One region of the Streptomyces sp. NEAU-174 genome, then DNA from elsewhere that is predicted to be linked to it. Evidence: predicted binding sites of a transcription regulator. Region 1 holds the regulator's gene; each other region holds the start of a gene.
What was found. The regulator HrcA, encoded in region 1, represses chaperone genes, less so after heat shock. The targets are predictions, from matches to a motif close to TTNGCACTCNGNNNNNCNGAGTGCNAA.

Region 1 (6,474 bases):
TTCTCCCGCCACCGGTGGCTCCTCAGGGATCGTCGGCACGTACGGTCCGGATGGTACCGGGAGGGCCTGCCGACGGAAGCGATCGCGGGTTATTCGCTCCGGCCGCCGCCTCCGGTGCCGCCCTTACCGTCCTCACCGGCGCCGTCGGCGGCACCGACCTGGCCGGCGCCGCCCTCGGTGGTCGGATGCTCCCAGGGGTGGCTGCGGGTCGGCTCGGGAGCATCCGTGGTCCGGTGCTCCCAGGGGTGGCTACGGGTCGGCTCAGGGGCCTCGGTCGTCCGGTGCTCCCAAGGGCGGCTACGGGTCGGCTCAGGGGGCTCCGTGGTCCGGTGCTCCCAGGGGCGACTACGGGTCGGCCGGGGGCTCTCGGTGTCCGGGCCGCCGCCCTGGCACTCCCCGATCACATTCGCCTCGAAGACCTTCCGGCCGTCCACCTGGCCGGTCAAGTCGCCCCGGACGCAATGGTCCTCCCGGACGTAGGTGACCCGGCCCCTGATCCGGACGTCCTTGTCGTTGTCGGTCCTGCCGTGGCAGTCCACCCGTGCGTCGGTCTCCCCGGCCCGCTCGCTCTGCGAGGGCGAAGCGGCACCCGCCGTACGGCCGTGCCGGAACTCGGCGTTGCAGCTCATCCAGCGGACGCCGACACCGCCCCGCTCCAGCGCCTCGGTGGCGACCTGGTCCGTGGTGATCGCGATCGTCACGGAGCTGATGCCGCCGCCCGTGGGCTCACATGCCGTCACCACGGCCACCGCCGCGCCGACCGCCGCGACGGCGAAGAGCGTCCGTCCTCCTCGTGCCTGCCGTGCCCACCGTGCCCGTCGTGCCTGCCTTGCCTGGCTCAATACCCCCATGGGGGTAGGTTCCCATCGGCCGCCGCCAACCGGAAGGCCGTCCTCGGCCAGGTGCGGGCGTGCCCGACGGATGGCCCCCGGAGGGGTCTCTCAGCCCCAGCGGCCGGTGCGGCCGAGCAGCAGCGCGGCGGCCGCCGTTCCGGCCGTGGAGGTGCGCAGCACGCTCGGGCCCAGCCGGTACGGCCGCGCGCCCGCCTCGGCGAAGGCGGCCAACTCCTCGGGAGATACGCCCCCTTCGGGCCCGACGACCAGCACGATCTCGCCACTCGTGGGCAGTTGGGCCGTCGCGAGCGGTTCGCCGCCCTCCTCGTGGAGCACGGCGGCGAATCGGGCCTCGGCGAGCAGCCGGGCGACCTGCCGGGTCGTCATCGCGTCCGTGACCTCGGGGAAGGTCAGCCGACGGGACTGCTTGCCCGCCTCGCGCGCGGTCGACCGCCACTTGCCGAGCGCCTTGAGTCCGCGCTCGCCCTTCCACTGGGTGATACAGCGGGCGGCCGACCACGGCACGACGGCGTCCACGCCGGTCTCCGTCATGGTCTCCACCGCCAGTTCGCCCCGGTCGCCCTTGGGCAGCGCCTGGACGACGGTGATCCTCGGGTCCGGGGCCGTCTCCCGGCGCACCTCGTCCACCGCGACCTCCAGCCGGTCCTTGCCCTCCACGGCCGCCACGGTGCCCTGGACGCCCGTACCGTGGCCGTCCGTCAGCACGACCGGCTCACCGACGCGCAGCCGCCTTACGGACACCGCGTGGCGTCCCTCCGGGCCCTCCAGCCGGACCCGGGCCCCCGCGGCCGCCCCCGCCAGGGAGTCGGCCACGAACACCGGGGCGGTCACGACACCGCACCCCGCTGGGGCTGAAGGCCCAACGCGGCCCGAGCCGCGTCGAGTTCCATCGCGAGCATCTCCACCAGCCGCGCGGCGGGCAGATCACGCGCCAGCCGGTGACCCTGCCCGGCCCACAGCGCCATCCCCTGGGGGTCACCCGCCTTGGCGGCCGCCTTACGGAGGCCGGAAGTCATGTGGTGCAGCTGGGGGTAGGCGGCGGGCGCGTACGGGGCGTGCTCGCGCATGAAGCGGTTGACCAGGCCCCGGGCCGGGCGCCCGGAGAAGGCGCGGGTCAGCTCGGTGCGGCCGAACAGCGGATCCGTCATCGCCTGCTTGTGCAGGGCGTTCGCCCCGGACTCGGGGCACACCAGGAACGCGGTCCCCAGCTGGGCCGCGACCGCGCCCGCGGACAGCGCGGCGGCGATCTGCGAACCGCGCATGATCCCGCCCGCCGCGATGATCGGGATCTGGACGTACTCACGGACCAGCGTGATCAGCGACAGCAGCCCGAGTCCGACACCCATCCCGTCCGCGGCCGGGTCATTGCTGTACGTGCCCTGGTGGCCGCCGGCCTCCACGCCCTGCACACAGACGGCGTCGGCGCCCGCCCACTGGGCGGTCTGCGCCTCGACGGGCGAGGTCACGGTGACGACCGTACGGGTGCCGACCTTGGCGAGGGCGTCGAGGACGGCGCGGGTCGGGCAGCCGAAGGTGAACGAGACGACCGGAACGGGGTTGTCGAGAAGCACGGCGAGCTTGGCGTCGTACGCGTCGTCCGAGCCCGACTCCGGGTCGCCCAGCGAGGTCTCGTACCAGGCCGCCTCGCCCGCGAGCCGCTCGCCGTAGGCCGCGACGGCGGCCGGGTCGGGGTTGGGCGGCTGCGGCATGAACAGATTCATGCCGAAGGGCCGGTCGGTCAGCCCCCGCAGCTGTTTGATCTCCTCATACATCGCCTCCGGCGTCTTGTAGCCGGCGGCGAGGAAACCGAGGCCACCGGCCTCGGAGACAGTGGCGGCGAGCTGCGGGCAGGAGGCTCCACCCGCCATCGGCGCCTGCACGATCGGGTACCGGTAGAGATCGGTCAGCGCGGAGGACATGGCCACATCGTGTCATGCCCTCCGCACGGGCTCACCACCGGATCAAGGGCGGCGCGGAGATCAGCGGCTCCCCGCGGTCCGTCTCCCGGCCCGGAGTGCCTACCGTCCGTTGAACGCGTCCTTCAGCCGCGAGAACAGCCCCTGCTGCCCCGGCTTGAACTCGCCGGTCGGGCGCTCCTCGCCGCGCAGCTTGGACAGCCGCCGCAGCAGCTCCTCCTGCTCCGGGTCGAGCTTGGTCGGGGTGGTCACCTCGACGTGCACGATCAGGTCGCCCCGGCCGCCGCCGCGCAGATGGGTGACGCCGCGCTGGTGCAGCGGGACCGACTGGCCGGACTGGGTGCCGGGCCGGATGTCGATCTCCTCCAGGCCGTCCAGCGTCTCCAGCGGCACCTTGGTGCCGAGGGCCGCCGCGGTCATCGGGATCGTCACCGTGCAGTGCATGTCGTCGCCGCGCCGCTGGAAGACGGGGTGCGGCACCTCGTGGATCTCCACGTACAGGTCGCCCGCCGGGCCGCCGCCCGGTCCGACCTCGCCCTCACCGGCCAGCTGGATCCTGGTGCCGTTGTCCACACCGGCGGGGATCTTCACCGTAAGGGTGCGCCGCGAGCGGATCCGGCCGTCGCCCGCGCACTCCGGGCACGGGGTCGGCACCACGGTGCCGAAGCCCTGGCACTGCGGGCACGGCCGCGAGGTCATGACCTGGCCCAGGAAGGACCGCGTCACCTGGGAGACCTCACCGCGGCCACGGCACATGTCACAGGTCTGCGCCGAGGTGCCCGGCGCCGCGCCCTCGCCGCTGCACGTCGTGCAGACGACCGCGGTGTCGACCTGGATGTCCTTGGTGGTCCCGAACGCGGCCTCGCTGAGCTCCACGTCCAGCCGGATCATCGCGTCCTGACCGCGCCGGGTCCTGGAACGCGGACCGCGCTGCGAGGCGGTGCCGAAGAACGCGTCCATGATGTCGGAGAAGTTGCCGAAACCCGCGCCGAAGCCACCGGCGCCACCGCCGCCCGGCCCGGCGTTCGGGTCCCCGCCCAGGTCGTAGACCTGCTTCTTCTGCGGGTCCGACAAGACCTCATAAGCGGCGTTGATCTCCTTGAACCGCTCCTGGGTCTTCGGATCCGGGTTCACGTCCGGATGCAGCTCTCGGGCGAGCCGCCGGAATGCCTTCTTGATCTGGTCCTGCGAGGCATCACGAGGCACGCCCAGGACTGCGTAGTAGTCCGTCGCCACTTACGACTCCGCCAGGATCTGTCCGACGTAACGTGCCACTGCGCGTACCGCTCCCATCGTTCCGGGGTAGTCCATGCGGGTCGGTCCGACCACGCCGAGTTTGGCGACCGCCTCGTCGCCGGAACCGTAGCCGACCGCGACGACCGAGGTGGCAGTCAGCCCCTCGTGAGCATTCTCATGCCCGATCCGCACGGTCATACCCGAGTCCTTGGCCTCGCCCAGCAGCTTGAGGAGGACGACCTGCTCCTCGAGTGCCTCCAGAACGGGCCGGATCGTCAGGGGGAAATCATGCACGAAACGCGTGAGGTTCGCGGTGCCGCCGATCATCAGCCGCTCCTCGGTCTCCTCCACGAGCGTCTCGAGCAAGGTCGACAACACGATCGAGACGGTCCCCCGGTCCTCCTGTTCGAAGGACTCCGGAAGATCCTGCACCAACTGCGGCACATCCGCGAAACGCCGCCCCACGACCCGGCTGTTGAGCCGGGCGCGCAGATCGGCGAGCGAATCCTCGGTGACCGGAGTGGGGCAGTCGACCATGCGCTGCTCCACCCGCCCGGTGTCGGTGATCAGCACCAGCATCACCCGGGCCGGGGCCAGCGGGAGCAGCTCCACATGGCGCACCGTCGAGCGGGTCAGCGACGGATACTGCACCACCGCCACCTGCCGGGTCAGCTGCGCCAGCAGCCGGACCGTGCGCCCCACCACGTCGTCGAGGTCGACCGCACCGTCCAGGAAGTTCTGAATGGCCCGCCGCTCCGGGCTGGACAGCGGCTTGACTCCGGCCAGCTTGTCCACGAAGAGGCGATAGCCCTTGTCCGTGGGGATCCGCCCGGCGCTCGTATGCGGCTGGGCGATGAACCCCTCGTCCTCCAGAGCGGCCATGTCGTTACGCACCGTGGCCGGCGAGACCCCCAGCCGATGCCGCTCGGTGAGCGCCTTGGAGCCGACCGGCTCCTCCGTCCCCACATAGTCCTGGACAATGGCACGCAGCACCTCGAGTCTGCGTTCGCTGAGCACCCCGCGCACCTCCAGTCCAGCGGTCTCATCAGGTCATCCGTCTGGCACTCACCGGGCACGAGTGCCAGAGCCCCTCCGCCAGTGTACGGCGGGGTGCGGTGGCATGGGCAAGAGCCGCCGTCGGCAGCAACTCTCCCCCACCCCCGTTGAGCTAGCGTCGCGGTATGGAGACGTGTTGGGAAGAGGCCGGCTGGGAGCGGCTCGCGCCCGGTGTGGCCCGCCGTCGGATGCCGGAGTGGGACGAGACGGTCGGCGTGGTCGTCGGACGGACCGACATCCTCGTCGTGGACACCGGCGCGACCCTGCGCGCCGGGGCCGAACTGCGCTCCGGGATCACCCGGCTGACCGGCCGCCGCCCCACCCGGATCGCGTTCACCCATCCGCACTTCGACCATGTCCTGGGCTCGGCCGCCTTCGCGGGCTGCGAGGTCTACGGGGCCACGGGCCTGGACGAGCTGCTGCGCCGTGAGCGGGAGACGCTGCGCGAGGACGCGATCCGCCACGGGGTGGACCGGGACGCCGCCACCGAGGCGGTGGACCATCTGGTCTCCCCGCACCACCTGGTCTGCGGGGAGCTCAGCCTCGACCTGGGCGGCCGTACGGCGCTGCTGGCCAATGTGGGGCCGGGCCACACCGCCCATGACCTGGCCGTCCTGGTGCCCGGCCGGCCCGAGGTGGTCTTCTGCGGCGATCTGGTGGAGGAGTCCGGGACGCCCCAGGCCGGGCCCGACGCGATCCCCGGCCACTGGCCCGCCGCCCTCGACCGGCTGCTCGCCCTCGGCGGCACGGACGCGCGGTACGTCCCGGGGCACGGCTCCGTGGTGGACGCCGCGTTCGTACGGGCCCAACGCGACGAACTGGCCGCCCGCTTCGGCGTGTCCGGCTAAGCGCTTCGCCGGAAGTGCCCCGACCTGCCGTCGATCGTCTGCGGCGCCGTCGTGGCTGGTCCCACGCGGCGGAGCCGCATATCGACACAGCCGCGGCGGAGCCGCATATCGACACAGCCCCGCGCCCCTTCGGGACGCACCCGAACCGCGGCCGACTTCCACCGATCCGCTTAGCCTTCGGTAGCCGTCGGTAGCCGTCGGTCTAGGCGTTCGCCTAGTCGTTCGCCCGGTTGCGCGTCTGCGGGAGCGGGTGGCCGGCGCGCGCTATCGTCATCCGGATGCGACAGTACGACCCGGACCTGACCCCGCCCTGGAAGCGGCAGCGGCCCGCCCCTGAGGTCCCCGCCGAACCGGACCTCGTCGTGGAGGAGGTCACCACCGGATTCTGTGGTGCCGTGATCCGCTGTGAGAAGACCGCCCAGGGTCCGACGGTCACTCTGGAGGACCGCTTCGGCAAACATCGCGTCTTCCCCATGGAGCCGCGCGGTTTTCTGCTCGAGGGGCGTGTCGTCACGCTCGTACGCCCGCGCGCGGCGGCCCCCAGCGCGCCGCGGCGCACGGCCT
Region 2 (6,474 bases), on a different contig from region 1:
GCAACACCGCCCGCACCCGCCCGCATACGCCCGCATACGCTCGTGGGCACGAACGGCGGCGCGGCACCACGCGCGGATCTGCGCGCGGCGAGGGCGCGGACCTGCGCACGGACCTGCGCACGGCGAGGGCGCGGCGGTCGCGCCGTGCGGCAGGGCGGCGTGCGGCAGGGCGGCAGGCGGCAGGCGGCCGGTCGGCAAGGAGGCCGTTAGGCCCGCTCGTTCCGGTCAGTCCGCGCCTGCGGCCCGCTTGGGGCGGCGGAGGCCTGCGGCCTTGAGGCGGCGGAGGAGTTCCTTGCTGCCGACCTCCTCCGCGCCCGCCCGTACCGCCTTCGCGTACAACTCGCTCGGCACGTCGTAGTGGTCGCGGTCGAAGCCTCGGCGCGGGGCGCCGATGCGGGCGGCGAAGGCGTGGAGTTCGGCGTAGGAGACATCGCTGACGAGGTGGGACCACAGGCGGCCGTGGCCCGGCCACGCGGGCGGGTCGATCAGGACGGCCATCAGAGGGTGGTGCCCAGTGATCCCACGGGCGCCACCGCGACCGCCGTCTTGCCGCAGACCCAGTGCGGGTCGGGGCCCAACTCGGGCTCCACGTCGAGGGCGTGGAGGTCGCCGCCCGTGGTGCAGACGGGGCACAGCGGCCAGCGGCCGTACCGTTCCAGCAGGGCGTCCTGGACGTCCTGGGCGACCAGACCGGCCACGTACGCGGCGCCCTCCGGCCATTGCTCGACCCACCACCGCCGGTGCGCGATCGCGTCTTCGACCAGCGAGACGATGTCGGCACGGGCGACCTCCCCCGCCGCGAGGTCGGCCAGGACGAGAGCGCGGGCCGCGTGCAGTGCCTGTTCGAGCTTCATGGGTCCCATTGTCACCTTTGCTTCCTCCTGTCGCCTGTTCGCTTCGTCCGCGGGCCCGGTCCGTCTCGGCTCGGTCCGTCCCGGCCCGCGACCGTTCGATTCCTCCGCCTCCCGGCTGCCCCGTCCGTCCCATCCGTCCCGGCTGCCCCGCGCCCGCTCGCCGACCCGCCGCGTCGTCGTCCGGAAGGTTGACGGGCACCCTGGCCGGAAATACTTTTCGCTGGTGAGTAGCGATCTGAAGGAAACTTTCATGCCTCCTCCGCAGCCCGACGCCACACCACCCACACCAGCACCCACACCCCTCGCCCCACCCGCCCCTGCCGCCCTCGCCGCCAAGGTCCGCACGTTAGCCCCCTCCATGACCCGGTCCATGCACCGCGTCGCCGAAGCCGTGGCGGGCGATCCGGCCGGTTGCGCGGCGCTCACCGTCACCGGGCTCGCCGAGCGGACCGGTACCAGTGAGGCCACGGTCGTCCGCACCTCCCGGCTGCTCGGCTACCCCGGATACCGGGATCTGCGCCTCGCGCTCGCCGCGCTCGCCGCCCAGCAGGCCGCCGGCCGGGCCCCGGCCGTCACCGCGGACATCGCGGTGGACAATCCGATCGGCGACGTGGTCACCAAGCTGGCGCGGGAGGAGCAGCAGTGCCTCGCCGACACCGCCGCCGGGCTGGACACCAGCCAGGTCGAGGCGGCCGTCTCGGCGCTGGCCGTCGCCCGCCGGATCGATGTGTACGGGGTCGGGGCGTCCAGCCTCGTCGGCCAGGACCTGGTCCAGAAGCTGCTGCGCATCGGGCTGATAGCCCACGCCCACGCCGATCCGCACCTCGCGGTCACCAACGCGGTCCAGCTGCACTCCGGCGACGTCGCCATCGCGATCACCCACTCCGGGCGTACGACGGACGTCATCGAGCCGCTGCGGGTGGCCTTCGAGCACGGGGCGACCACCGTCGCGATCACCGGACGGCCGAACGGCGAGGTCGCGCAGTACGCAGACCTGGTGCTCACCACCTCCACCGCCCGCGAGAGCGAGCTGCGCCCGGCGGCCATGTCCAGCCGGACCAGCCAGCTGCTGGTGGTGGACTGCCTGTTCATAGGGGTCGCCCAGCGGACGTACGAATCGGCCGCGCCCGCGCTCTCCGCGTCGTACGAGGCGCTCGCGCACCGCCACGATCCGCGTCCCGGGCCCCGCTGAGCCCGGCCGGTCCCACACCGCCCGACGGACCCGCCGCCCGACGGACCCGCCCACCGGTCCCGCCCGACGGACCCTCCGCCCGGCCCCGCCCTCGCGCTCCCACCCCCGATACCAGTCACTGTTTCGCCCGGTGACCGCCCTTCCAAGTCACCGTCACCCCCACCCTCACGCTGACGTACCGGAAAGAGCCGCTTCGCCATGACTACCGCCGACTCCGCACGGCTCCGCGCCCAGCTCGACACCCTGACCACCGAGGCGTTCCGCCCCGAACTCGCCGAGATCGACCGGCTCGAAACCCTCGAGATCGCCCGGATCATGAACGCGGAGGACGCCGCCGTCCCCACCGCCGTCGCCGGTCAGCTCCCCCGTATCGCCGCCGCCATCGACGCCATCGCCGCGCGGATGTCCCGTGGCGGCCGCCTCCTCTATACGGGCGCGGGCACCGCAGGACGGCTCGGGGTGCTCGACGCGAGCGAGTGCCCGCCCACCTTCAACACCCGGCCCGAGCAGGTCGTCGGGGTGATCGCGGGCGGCCCGGACGCCATGGTGACCTCGGTCGAGGGCGCGGAGGACAGCGCGGAGCTGGCCGCCCGGGACCTCGACCGGCTCGGGATCGGGCCCGACGACACCGTGATCGGCGTCTCGGCCTCCGGCCGCACCCCGTACGCCGTGGGCGCGGTCGAACACGCCCGGCGGCGCGGCGCGCTCACCGTGGGGCTGTCCTGCAACGCCGGTTCGGCGCTCGCCGCCGCGGCCGACCACGGCATCGAGGTCATCGTGGGGCCGGAGCTGCTCACCGGCTCGACCCGACTGAAGGCGGGCACGGCCCAGAAGCTGGTGCTCAACATGATCTCGACCATCACCATGATCCGGCTGGGCAAGACCTTCGGGAATCTGATGGTCGATGTGCGCGCGTCCAACGACAAGCTGCGCGCCCGTTCGCGGAGGATCGTCTTCCTGGCGACCGGCGCCTCCGACGAGCGGATCGAGAGCGCGCTGGCGGCCACGGACGGCGAGGTGAAGAACGCGATCCTGACCATCCTGGGCGAGGTGGACGCCCCGACCGCCGAGAAGCTCCTCGCCGAGGCGCACGGCCATCTGCGCGCCGCCCTGGAGGCCACCGAGGCCGCCACGGGGTGAGCCCCTCATCTGGGCACGGGGCCCGGATACGCCGTCGGGGCGGCACCCCTGGGAGAGGGTGCCGCCCCGACGTTCGGACGGTACGACCGACCGGCGAGCGAACGCGCCAAGTCGATCAGAAGTCCATGTCACCGCCCGGCATGCCGCCCGGAGCGCCCGCCGGGGCCGCCTTCTCCGGCTTGTCGGCGATGACGGCCTCGGTGGTGAGGAACAGCGCGGCGATCGACGCGGCGTTCTGGAGCGCGGAGCGCGTGACCTTGGCCGGGTCGATGATGCCCTCGGCGATCAGGTCCACGTACTCACCGGTCGCGGCGTTGAGGCCGTGACCCGGGGTCAGGTTGCGCACCTTCTCGACCACGACGCCGCCCTCGAGACCGGCGTTGACCGCGATCTGCTTCAGCGGGGCCTCCAGGGCCAGGCGCACGGCCTGGGCACCGGTGGCCTCGTCGCCCTCGAGCTCCAGCTTCTCGAAGACCGAGACGGTCTGGAGCAGGGCCACGCCACCACCGGCGACGATGCCCTCCTCGACGGCGGCCTTGGCGTTGCGCACCGCGTCCTCGATGCGGTGCTTGCGCTCCTTGAGCTCGACCTCGGTGGCGGCACCGGCCTTGATGACGGCCACGCCGCCGGCCAGCTTCGCCAGGCGCTCCTGGAGCTTCTCGCGGTCGTAGTCCGAGTCCGAGTTCTCGATCTCGGCACGGATCTGGTTGACGCGGCCCTGCACCTGCTCGGTGTCGCCGGCGCCGTCCACGATCGTGGTCTCGTCCTTGGTGACCGTGACCTTGCGGGCCCGGCCGAGCAGGTCGAGACCGGCGTTCTCCAGCTTGAGGCCGACCTCCTCGGAGATGACGGTGCCACCGGTAAGGATGGCGATGTCACCGAGCATGGCCTTACGGCGGTCACCGAAGCCCGGGGCCTTGACGGCGACGGACTTGAAGGTGCCACGGATCTTGTTGACGACCAGGGTGGCCAGGGCCTCGCCCTCGACGTCCTCGGCGATGATCAGCAGCGGCTTGCCCGACTGCATGACCTTCTCGAGCAGCGGGAGGAGGTCCTTCACGCTGCTGATCTTGGAGTTGACGATCAGGATGTACGGGTCGTCGAGCGACGCCTCCATACGCTCCATGTCCGTCGCGAAGTACGGGGAGATGTAGCCCTTGTCGAAGCGCATGCCCTCGGTGAGCTCGAGCTCGAGCCCGAAGGTCTGCGACTCCTCGACGGTGATGACACCTTCCTTGCCGACCTTGTCCATCGCCTCGGCGATGAGCTCACCGATCTGGGTGTCGGCGGCGGAGATGGAGGCGGTGGAGGCGATCTGCTCCTTGGTCTCCACGTCCTTGGCCTGCTCGAGGAGCTGGGCGGAGACGGCCTCGACGGCCTTCTCGATACCGCGCTTGAGCGCCATCGGGTTGGCACCCGCGGCGACGTTGCGCAGGCCCTCCTTGACCAGCGCCTGGGCGAGGACGGTCGCGGTCGTCGTGCCGTCACCGGCGACGTCGTCCGTCTTCTTCGCGACCTCCTTGACCAGCTCGGCGCCGATCTTCTCGTACGCGTCCTCGAGCTCGATCTCCTTGGCGATGGACACACCATCGTTGGTGATCGTGGGGGCGCCCCACTTCTTCTCGAGGACGACGTTGCGGCCCTTGGGGCCGAGGGTGACCTTGACGGCGTCGGCGAGCTGGTTCATCCCGCGCTCGAGGCCGCGCCGCGCCTCCTCGTCGAACGCGATGATCTTGGCCATGTGAAGTGGTCCTCCCAGAGACGGGGTGGATTGCTCCGGACCGCGCTGGCGCCCGCGACGGACGACCTGCCTGCCCCGCGGTTCCTTGCCCCGCATGGCCTGGCGGGCCTCACCGACCCGGTCCTTCTGTCACTCTCAACGTCAGAGTGCTAACGCCAATGATTAGCACTCGGGCCCATCGAGTGCAAGCGCCCGAAGGGCGTCCTTGAGGGGCGGTGGTCGGGCGACGGGTGGGCGCAAGCGCCCGAAGGGCGTACAGACCCCAGCGACCCGGGCACGCCGAAGGGTCCGTACCCTGTTCGGGGCACGGACCCTTCAGATTTGTTCGTTTCAGCTGCGTCGCGTCGGCGCGTCAGCCTACGGCCACGCGGACCATGTCGGCCTGCGGGCCCTTCTGACCCTGCGAGATCTCGAACTCGACCCGCTGGCCTTCCTCGAGGGTGCGGTACCCGTCCATCTGGATCGCGCTGTAGTGGACGAACACGTCCGCACCACCGTCGACCGCGATGAAGCCGTACCCCTTCTCCGCGTTGAACCACTTGACGGTGCCCTGAGCCATTCCTAACTCCCCTATTGCTGGCCCTTGCGCAGGACCGCACTCCGCGGACCCGGGTCAGACCTCACCCCCCGGATGTGGGGGGTGTGCGCCGGAACGCGTCGACCGCCGCTGAATGTATCCGTCCCAACGCCCTCTGCAACAGGTCAATCGGACGAGAATTCTGGGCACGGTCGAACGGTTAAAAGTGAGAAATTATGTGAAGTTCGGGCAAGCCGGGCCGGACATAAGGAACCAACCCGACAATTCGCGCTCACACTTTACGCACAACTTGACGAGTTCTCATATGTGGCTCCGACCCCGGAGCCGTCGGGGAATCCGGGCAACTGTATCGCGATTCCACACACGGAATCGCCCCGTCCGGTTGTCCCCGGACGGGGCGATGCCAAAGGTGAGGAGGGGGGCGCGGGGTCAGCAGCCGCCCGCGACCGCCGGGATGATCGAGATCCCGGCGCCGTCCGGGGTCGCCGTGGCCAGGCCGTCGGCGAAGCGGACGTCGTCGTCGTTGACGTAGACGTTCACGAAGCGGCGGAGCTTGCCGGTGTCGTCCAGGACGCGCGCCGAGATGCCCGCGTGGTTCTTCTCCAGGTCCGCCAGGACCTCGGCGAGGGTCGCGCCCTCGGCCGGGACCTCTGCCTGACCGCCGGTGTAGGTGCGGAGGATGGTCGGGATTCGGACGTTGACGCTCATGCGAGGCCAGCCTCTCGGAACGAGTCAAGGGTGGGTCGGATGATGGCGGAGGGACCCGTGGTGGGGGCCACCGCGTCGAGGGTCTTGAGGCCGTCGCCGGTGTTGAGCACGACGGTCGTCAGGGACGGGTCGAGCAGACCGTCCTCGATCAGCTTCTTGGTCACGCCGACGGTCACGCCGCCCGCGGTCTCCGCGAAGATCCCCTCGGTGCGGGCCAGCAGCTTGATGGCGTCGACGATCTGCTCGTCGTTCACGTCCTCCACCGCGCCGCCCGTACGGCGGGCGATGTCCAGGACGTACG
Region 3 (6,474 bases), on a different contig from region 1:
CCGACGGTCCGTAGTGCTCCCCGTACAGCGCGCCCGTACCGGGATCGACGACCGACCCCGCGGCGTTGACCACCGCCAGCGCGGCCACGGTGACGCCGGACGGCAGCACCGTGGAGGCCGAACCGGCGCCGCCCTTGAGCCCACCGGCCACCGCGCCCGTGCCCGCCCCCACATTGCCCTGTGCGACCGGAGCCCCCGTCTCCGAACCGGCCGCCGCCTCGATCGCCTCGCGCCCCAGCGCGGCATCCGGGCGGGCCCGCCAGTCGCCGCCCCGGCCCAGGTCGAAGAGGGCGGCGGCCGGCACCACCGGAACGACCTGCGCCGGGTCGGGCCCGACCCGGAAGCCCCGGCCGTGGTCCTCCAGCCAGGCGGCCACCCCCGAGGCGCTGTCGAGCCCGAAGGCGCTGCCGCCGGTCAGCACGACGGCATCGACACGCTGGACCAGATTGCGCGGATCGAGGGCATCGGTCTCCCGGGTGCCGGGGCCGCCGCCGCGCACATCGACGGCGGCGACCGCCCCGCCCTCGGGGGCCAGCACCACGGTCGTTCCGGTGAGCCGGCCGCCGCCGGACCGCTGGGCATGGCCCACCCGCAGTCCGTGGACATCCGTCAGGCCGTCGGCCGGACCGGTGGGGGCAGATTCGGGGTTTGTCCGCTGGGCATCCATGGAAGCTATGCGTAGCACGGGAAGCCATGGCATGGTCGAGTGGCGAGGCGCGAACCACCCCCGTATCCGCCCTTCCGCGATCGCCGCCGAAGCGCGCCGGACGGGATGAGGACCTCTCATATAGAGGGCGTTCATCAGACGTTGATGGCCTGACAGCAATCTGAGCTGTATGCCGTTCGCCCCCGTCCGAAAGAAGACCGCCGTGCCCCGTAGCTCTCGGACGGAGGAGCTCCCGACACCGGCCGCCGACCCTCGGCGGGCCGCCCGGGTGGCCCTCCGCTGGATCAGCGAGCCGGACTGCACCGAGGAGCTCACCCATGCCGAGCTGCTCGACCAGGCTGCCCGGGCCGCCGCCGCGCTCACCCGGCTCGGTGTCCGCGCCGGGGACCGGGTGGCGGTCCATCTGCCGCTGGTGCCCGAGTCCGTGATCGCCACGCTCGCCTGCGGCCGGCTCGACGTCGTCCGCGCCAGCCTCCCCATGGGGCTGCGCCCCCATGAGCTGCGCGACCGGATCAGGGAGGTCGGCGCCAAGGTCGTCATCACCGCGGACGCCGGGCAGCACGGCGGGGAGATACAGCCGCTCAAGCGCCATGTCGACCGGGCGCTGGCCGGCTGCCCCGAGGTGCGGTCCGTACTGGTGGTCCACCGGCTGGCCTGCCCGGTGTCCTGGAGGCCCGGGCGTGATCTGTGGTGGCACGACGAGCTCGGCCGATACACCGAGCCGCTGCCCGGGCCGTACTCTTGAGGCATGAGCACCGCCCCTGCCCCTGGACCGCGCGATCCGGCCGCCGCGCTGAGCTTCGACGATCCCTTCGCGCAGCGGTCATCGGACGATACGGACCACGGGTGGGGTGAGCGGGTTCCCGGCGGCGACAGTGCCGACGATGCCGCTGATCTGGCCCGGTTCCTCGACGAGAAGCCGCCCCACCACCTCTGACGGATTCCTAGGCGCTGGAGCCGCTGCCGCCACCGTCGCGGACGGTGGCGCGCTGTGCCACCAGCTCGTCGCGGATCTCGCGCAGCAGAATGATCTCCTCGGCGTCCGCGACGGCCTGCTCCTCCTCCGCCTGCGCCTCCTTGGCGGCCTTCCGCGCCAGATAGCGCGACATCGGCAGCACCATCAGGAAGTACACCACCGCCGCGGTGATCAGGAAGGTCAGCACGGCGGAAAGCACGCTTCCCCAGAGGATCGGGATGCCGTGGACGATATCGCCCGTGGCGTTGGTCTCGCAGGGCGCCTTGAGACAGGAGCGGTACTTCTCGAGGTCCTTCGTGCCGAAGGCTCCGACTATGGGGTTGATGAGGCCCTTCACTATCGAGTTCACGACGGCGGTGAAAGCGGCTCCGATGACGACCGCGACGGCCAGGTCGATCACATTGCCGCGCATCAGGAAGGCTTTGAACCCCTCCATGACGCTCTGCTTCTCCTCGGTCACCTTCTCCTGACTCAACCCACTGCCTCTCTTTCGCCGCGTCGGTGCTTGAGCGGACGGTTCCGCAACCTACACCCGCAGGTGAGAGGGGCATCAGGGGAGTCGGGGGAGTCGGCGGAGCCGGGGGAGTTGGGGGAGTCAGCGGCGGCATAGCGTCACCGCCAGTCGGGAGTCGGCCGCGGCCCCGGCCAGCGCGGTGGCGTCCGCTTGCGGCACCGTCAGCACCACCAGCGCCCCGCCGCCGTCCGCCGGGCCGTCGAGCGTGCCGCTGTCCGGCGCCCCGTCGCCGCTCGCATCCGCTTCCACATCGGCCTCCGGCGCGCCGCCGTCGGCTTCGCTGTCCGTCGCGCGGGCGCTTCGAGACCCCGGCACCTCGGCCACCCGGACCCCACGCGCGACCACCCGCGCCGCAGCACCGGACGAGCGGGCCCGTGCGGCGTCCGGCAGCGGCGTGGCCAGCACATCCACCCGGTCGCCTGGGTGCAGCAGCCGTACCGCCGCGGCGTCGGCGATCCGGACCGGCGCCGAGACCATGGCGGGGCGCGGGCCGCCCCGCCGCTCCTCACCCGTGGGCGCGGGCGCCCGGGAGGACACCGCGTCCGTGTGCTCCCGGCCGGACGGTGCGGCGGCCGCGAGCGCGGCGGCCGTCAGCGCGAGCCCGGCCGCCATCGCACGACGGCGTCGCCGCACGGTCCGCCGCAGCCCGAATCCACCGGTGCGCCCGGTGCGCACCGGATCGAAGCGGGCCACCGCACGGGCCGGGGGAGCGGAGCGGGGTAACGCGAGGGTGGGGGACGGATGGGACATGGCACATCACCGCCTGCCGTGAGGGTCCGAGTGCTTCTGGCCCCCTCACCATGCCTGCCCCCACCCGGTCCCGCTCGGGCCTGTGGACGGCCACCGGGCTGTGGATAACTCGGCCACCCGACCGAGCGACCCCCGCCCCGTCCGGCGACCCCGCACCGCGTCTACGGAAGTTCGATCCCCAGGTCCCAGCCGTCGTGGGCGTGGGTGCACAGGCAGTCCCGGGTGGAGGTCTCCGGCAGCCTGCCCACCGCGTCGAAGAGCACCTCGCGCAGTCGGCCCACGTTCTCCCCGAAGACCTTCAGCACCTCGGTGTGGGTGACGCCCTCGCCGGTCTCGACTCCCGCGTCCAGGTCGGTGACCAGCGTCAACGACGTGTAGCAGAGCCCCAGTTCACGGGCGAGCACTGCCTCCGGATGGCCCGTCATGCCGACCACCGACCAGCCCTGCGCCGCATGCCAGCGCGATTCGGCGCGGGTCGAGAAGCGCGGCCCCTCGACGACGCACATCGTCCCGCCGTCCACCGGCTCCCAGCCGCGTCCGCGCGCCGCGTCCACGGCCGCCTTCCGGCCCACCGGGCAGTACGGGTCGGCGAATGTGGTGTGCACCACGTTCGGGATCCGGCCGTCCGGCAGCTGCTCGCCGTCGAAGTAGGTCTGCGTACGTCCCTTGGTGCGGTCCACCAGCTGGTCCGGGACGAGCAGCGTGCCAGGCCCGTACTCCGGCTGAAGTCCGCCGACCGCGCACGGGCCGAAGACCTGCCGCACCCCGAGCGAGCGCAGGGCCCAGAGGTTGGCGCGGTAGTTGATGCGGTGCGGCGGCAGATGGTGCTTGCGGCCGTGCCGCGGGAGGAAGGCGACCCGGCGCCCCTCGATGTCGCCGAGGACGAGCGAGTCGCTCGGCGCCCCATAGGGAGTCTCCACGGTGATCTCGGTCACGTCGTCGAGGAACGTGTAGAACCCCGATCCTCCGATGACCCCTATGTCTGCTTGCCTGCTGGTCTCGACCATGTGATCACCCTAGCCACCCGCGCCCACGCGAACGACACCCCGCCGCCTCCCGGGGGAGGTGACGGGGTGTCGCTGAAGCAGAAGAACCAGGCGGCCGGATCAGGCGGCCGAGCTCGACGTCGAGGACGAAGACGCCGAGGAGGGCGTCGACGACGAAGACGTCGAGGAGGAGGACGAGGAAGAGGAGCCCGAGGACGAAGACGAGTCCGAGGACGAGGAGGACGACGAGCCGGAGCTGTCGCTCTTCGCAGCCGGCTTGTTGGAACCGCCGCTCGAGCTGCTGGAGGAGGAGCGGCTGTCGTTCCGGTAGAAGCCGGAACCCTTGAACACGATGCCGACCGCCGAGAACACCTTCTTCAGGCGTCCCTTGCAGTTGGGGCACTCGGTGAGCGCGTCGTCGCTGAACTTCTGCACCGCCTCGAGGCCCTCGCCGCACTCGGTGCACTGGTACTGATAGGTCGGCACGTTCTTCCTCCTGGCACTCTCACTCAATGAGTGCTAACGACGCTCCATAGTGCAGTATTCCCGCGCGTCAGTCCACTGGGACGAGGCATGCGGTGATCGAACACACCGCCCGAGGCGGCCTCCGACAGGCCCCCTCACCCCGCTCCCATGCCCAGCCAGCCCGCCAGCTTGCCGCCCCGGCCCACCGCCCGCAGCCGCCGCTCCGCCGCGTCGCGCACCGGGTCCGTGGCCACCACCAGCAGCTCGTCGCCGCGCCGCAGCATCGTGGAGGGCAGCGGTACGAAGCTGGTCTCGTCCCGGACCACCAGGGTGACCGCGGCCCCCGGGGGCAGCCGCAGCTCGCCGACCTCGACGCCGTGCATCTTGGACGACTGGGGGATCGACACCGACAGCAGATGACCGCGCAGCCGCTCCAGTGGCGCCGACTCGATGCCCAGGTCGGCCGGTTCGGGCTCCTCGAGTCGCAACCGGGGGGCGAGCCAGGGCAGCGTCGGCCCCTGGACCAGGGTGTAGACGATCACCAGCACGAAGACGATGTTGAAGATCCTGCGGCTGTCGGGCACATCGCTGACCATCGGGATGGTCGCCAGCACGATCGGCACCGCCCCGCGCAGCCCCGCCCAGGACAGCAGCGCCTTCTCCCGCCAGGGCAGCCGGAACGGCGCCGTGCTGACCAGGACCGACACCGGGCGGGCCACCACGGTCAGCACCAGCCCCACCGCGAGGGCGGGCAGGATGTCATCGCCCAGTTCATGCGGGGTGACCAGCAGCCCCAGCAGGACGAACATCCCGATCTGGGCGAGCCAGCCCAGCCCCTCGGCGAAGCCGCGCGTCGCCGGCCAGTGCGGCAGCCGTGCGTTGCCCATGATGAGCGAGGCGAGGTAGACGGCGAGGAAGCCGGACCCGTGCGCCAGCGAACCCTCCGCGTAGGCGGTCACCGCGATGGCGATCACCGCGATCGGGTACAGACCCGAGGCGGGCAGCGCCACATGACGCAGGCCGTAGGCGCCCAGCCAGCCGACCGCGATGCCGATCACCGCGCCGATCGCCAGCTCCAGGGCGATCGTGCCGATCAGGGAGTACCAGGAATCCATGGGGCCCTGGCTGGAGAAGGCGACCACCAGGATCACCACAGGGGCGTCGTTGAAGCCCGACTCCGCCTCCAGGACGCCCGTGAGCCGCTTGGGCAGCGGCACCGTGCGCAGCACCGAGAAGACCGCCGCCGCGTCCGTGGACGACACCACCGCGCCGATGATCAGCGCCTGCCGCCAGTCCAGTCCCACCACGTAGTGCCCTGCCGCCGCGGTGATCCCCACGCTTACCGCGACGCCCACGGTGGACAGGACGGCGGCCGCGGGCAGGGCGGGTTTGATCTCGCCCCACTTCGTGCCCAGACCGCCTTCGGCCAGGATGACGACCAGCGCGGCGTAGCCGAGGATCTGCGTCAGCTCGGCGTCGTTGAAGGTGACGCCGATCCCGTCCGTGCCGATGGCGACGCCGATCCCGAGATAGATCAGCAGCGTGGGCAGTCCACTGCGTGATGACACCCTTACGGCCGCCACCGCGACGAGCAGGACGAGGGAGCAGATCAACAGCAGTTCATTGAGGTGGTGAACAGTCAGGGGCCGACCCTTTCTCGCGGGAGCGGAGGGAACGCTGCGAAGGGGTCCCCACCGACCGGAACTTCATTGCCTTATCTAACATTTTACGGGATCTTGACGCGAGCCTCCCACGAGAAGGCTTCGCCGAGGTGTACGAGCCGGGACGGTGGCCGGTGCAGGACGTCAGTCATGACTCCGCGTAGGGGCGGCGACAGCGCTGCGCCTATGGTTGCTCCAGCACTCCAGGTTCACCCTGCCCCTCGAAGGACAGCGATGCCCGCCAACACAACCGGCTCTTCTCCCAAAAAGAAGAAGAGCCGACGTCTCCGCCTGATCGTGATCGCAGTCGTGCTGCTGCTCGTCGGGGGCGTCGGCTACGGCGCGTACTGGAGCATCAGTACCGTTCGAGCCTCATTCCCGGAGACCACGGGATCGCTACAGCTGAAGGGGTTGTCCGGCCCCGTACAGGTCAAACGTGACGGCTACGGGATACC

Region 2: groL (chaperonin GroEL) is a predicted target of HrcA. The motif match lies at 5,090-5,116, and genes of this name have one in related genera.
Region 3: ACT2CW_RS23805 (FmdB family zinc ribbon protein) is a predicted target of HrcA. The motif match lies at 4,390-4,416, and genes of this name have one in related genera.

Annotation. Positions count from the first base shown of each region.
Region 1 is NZ_JBQTCE010000009.1:118,515-124,988, forward strand. Features, by position in the region: gene ACT2CW_RS26380 (histidine triad nucleotide-binding protein) at 1-12, opposite strand, end outside; gene ACT2CW_RS26385 (hypothetical protein) at 90-851, opposite strand; gene ACT2CW_RS26390 (16S rRNA (uracil(1498)-N(3))-methyltransferase) at 942-1,685, opposite strand; gene ACT2CW_RS26395 (nitronate monooxygenase) at 1,682-2,773, opposite strand; gene dnaJ (molecular chaperone DnaJ) at 2,873-4,006, opposite strand; gene hrcA (heat-inducible transcriptional repressor HrcA) at 4,007-5,023, opposite strand; gene ACT2CW_RS26410 (MBL fold metallo-hydrolase) at 5,188-5,910, shown strand; gene ACT2CW_RS26415 (DUF3097 domain-containing protein) at 6,189-6,474, shown strand, end outside.
Region 2 is NZ_JBQTCE010000001.1:258,796-265,269, forward strand. Features, by position in the region: gene ACT2CW_RS01070 (DUF4031 domain-containing protein) at 226-498, opposite strand; gene ACT2CW_RS01075 (hypothetical protein) at 498-854, opposite strand; gene ACT2CW_RS01080 (MurR/RpiR family transcriptional regulator) at 1,078-2,046, shown strand; gene murQ (N-acetylmuramic acid 6-phosphate etherase) at 2,245-3,186, shown strand; gene groL (chaperonin GroEL) at 3,302-4,927, opposite strand; gene ACT2CW_RS01095 (cold-shock protein) at 5,280-5,486, opposite strand; gene ACT2CW_RS01100 (MoaD/ThiS family protein) at 5,895-6,173, opposite strand; gene thrC (threonine synthase) at 6,170-6,474, opposite strand, start outside.
Region 3 is NZ_JBQTCE010000008.1:119,721-126,194, reverse strand. Features, by position in the region: gene ACT2CW_RS23835 (P1 family peptidase) at 1-667, opposite strand, end outside; gene ACT2CW_RS23830 (AMP-binding protein) at 870-1,412, shown strand; gene ACT2CW_RS23825 (hypothetical protein) at 1,416-1,604, shown strand; gene mscL (large conductance mechanosensitive channel protein MscL) at 1,612-2,079, opposite strand; gene ACT2CW_RS23815 (RcpC/CpaB family pilus assembly protein) at 2,239-2,907, opposite strand; gene ACT2CW_RS23810 (S-methyl-5'-thioadenosine phosphorylase) at 3,069-3,914, opposite strand; gene ACT2CW_RS23805 (FmdB family zinc ribbon protein) at 4,014-4,379, opposite strand; gene ACT2CW_RS23800 (potassium/proton antiporter) at 4,514-6,001, opposite strand; gene ACT2CW_RS23795 (penicillin acylase family protein) at 6,254-6,474, shown strand, end outside.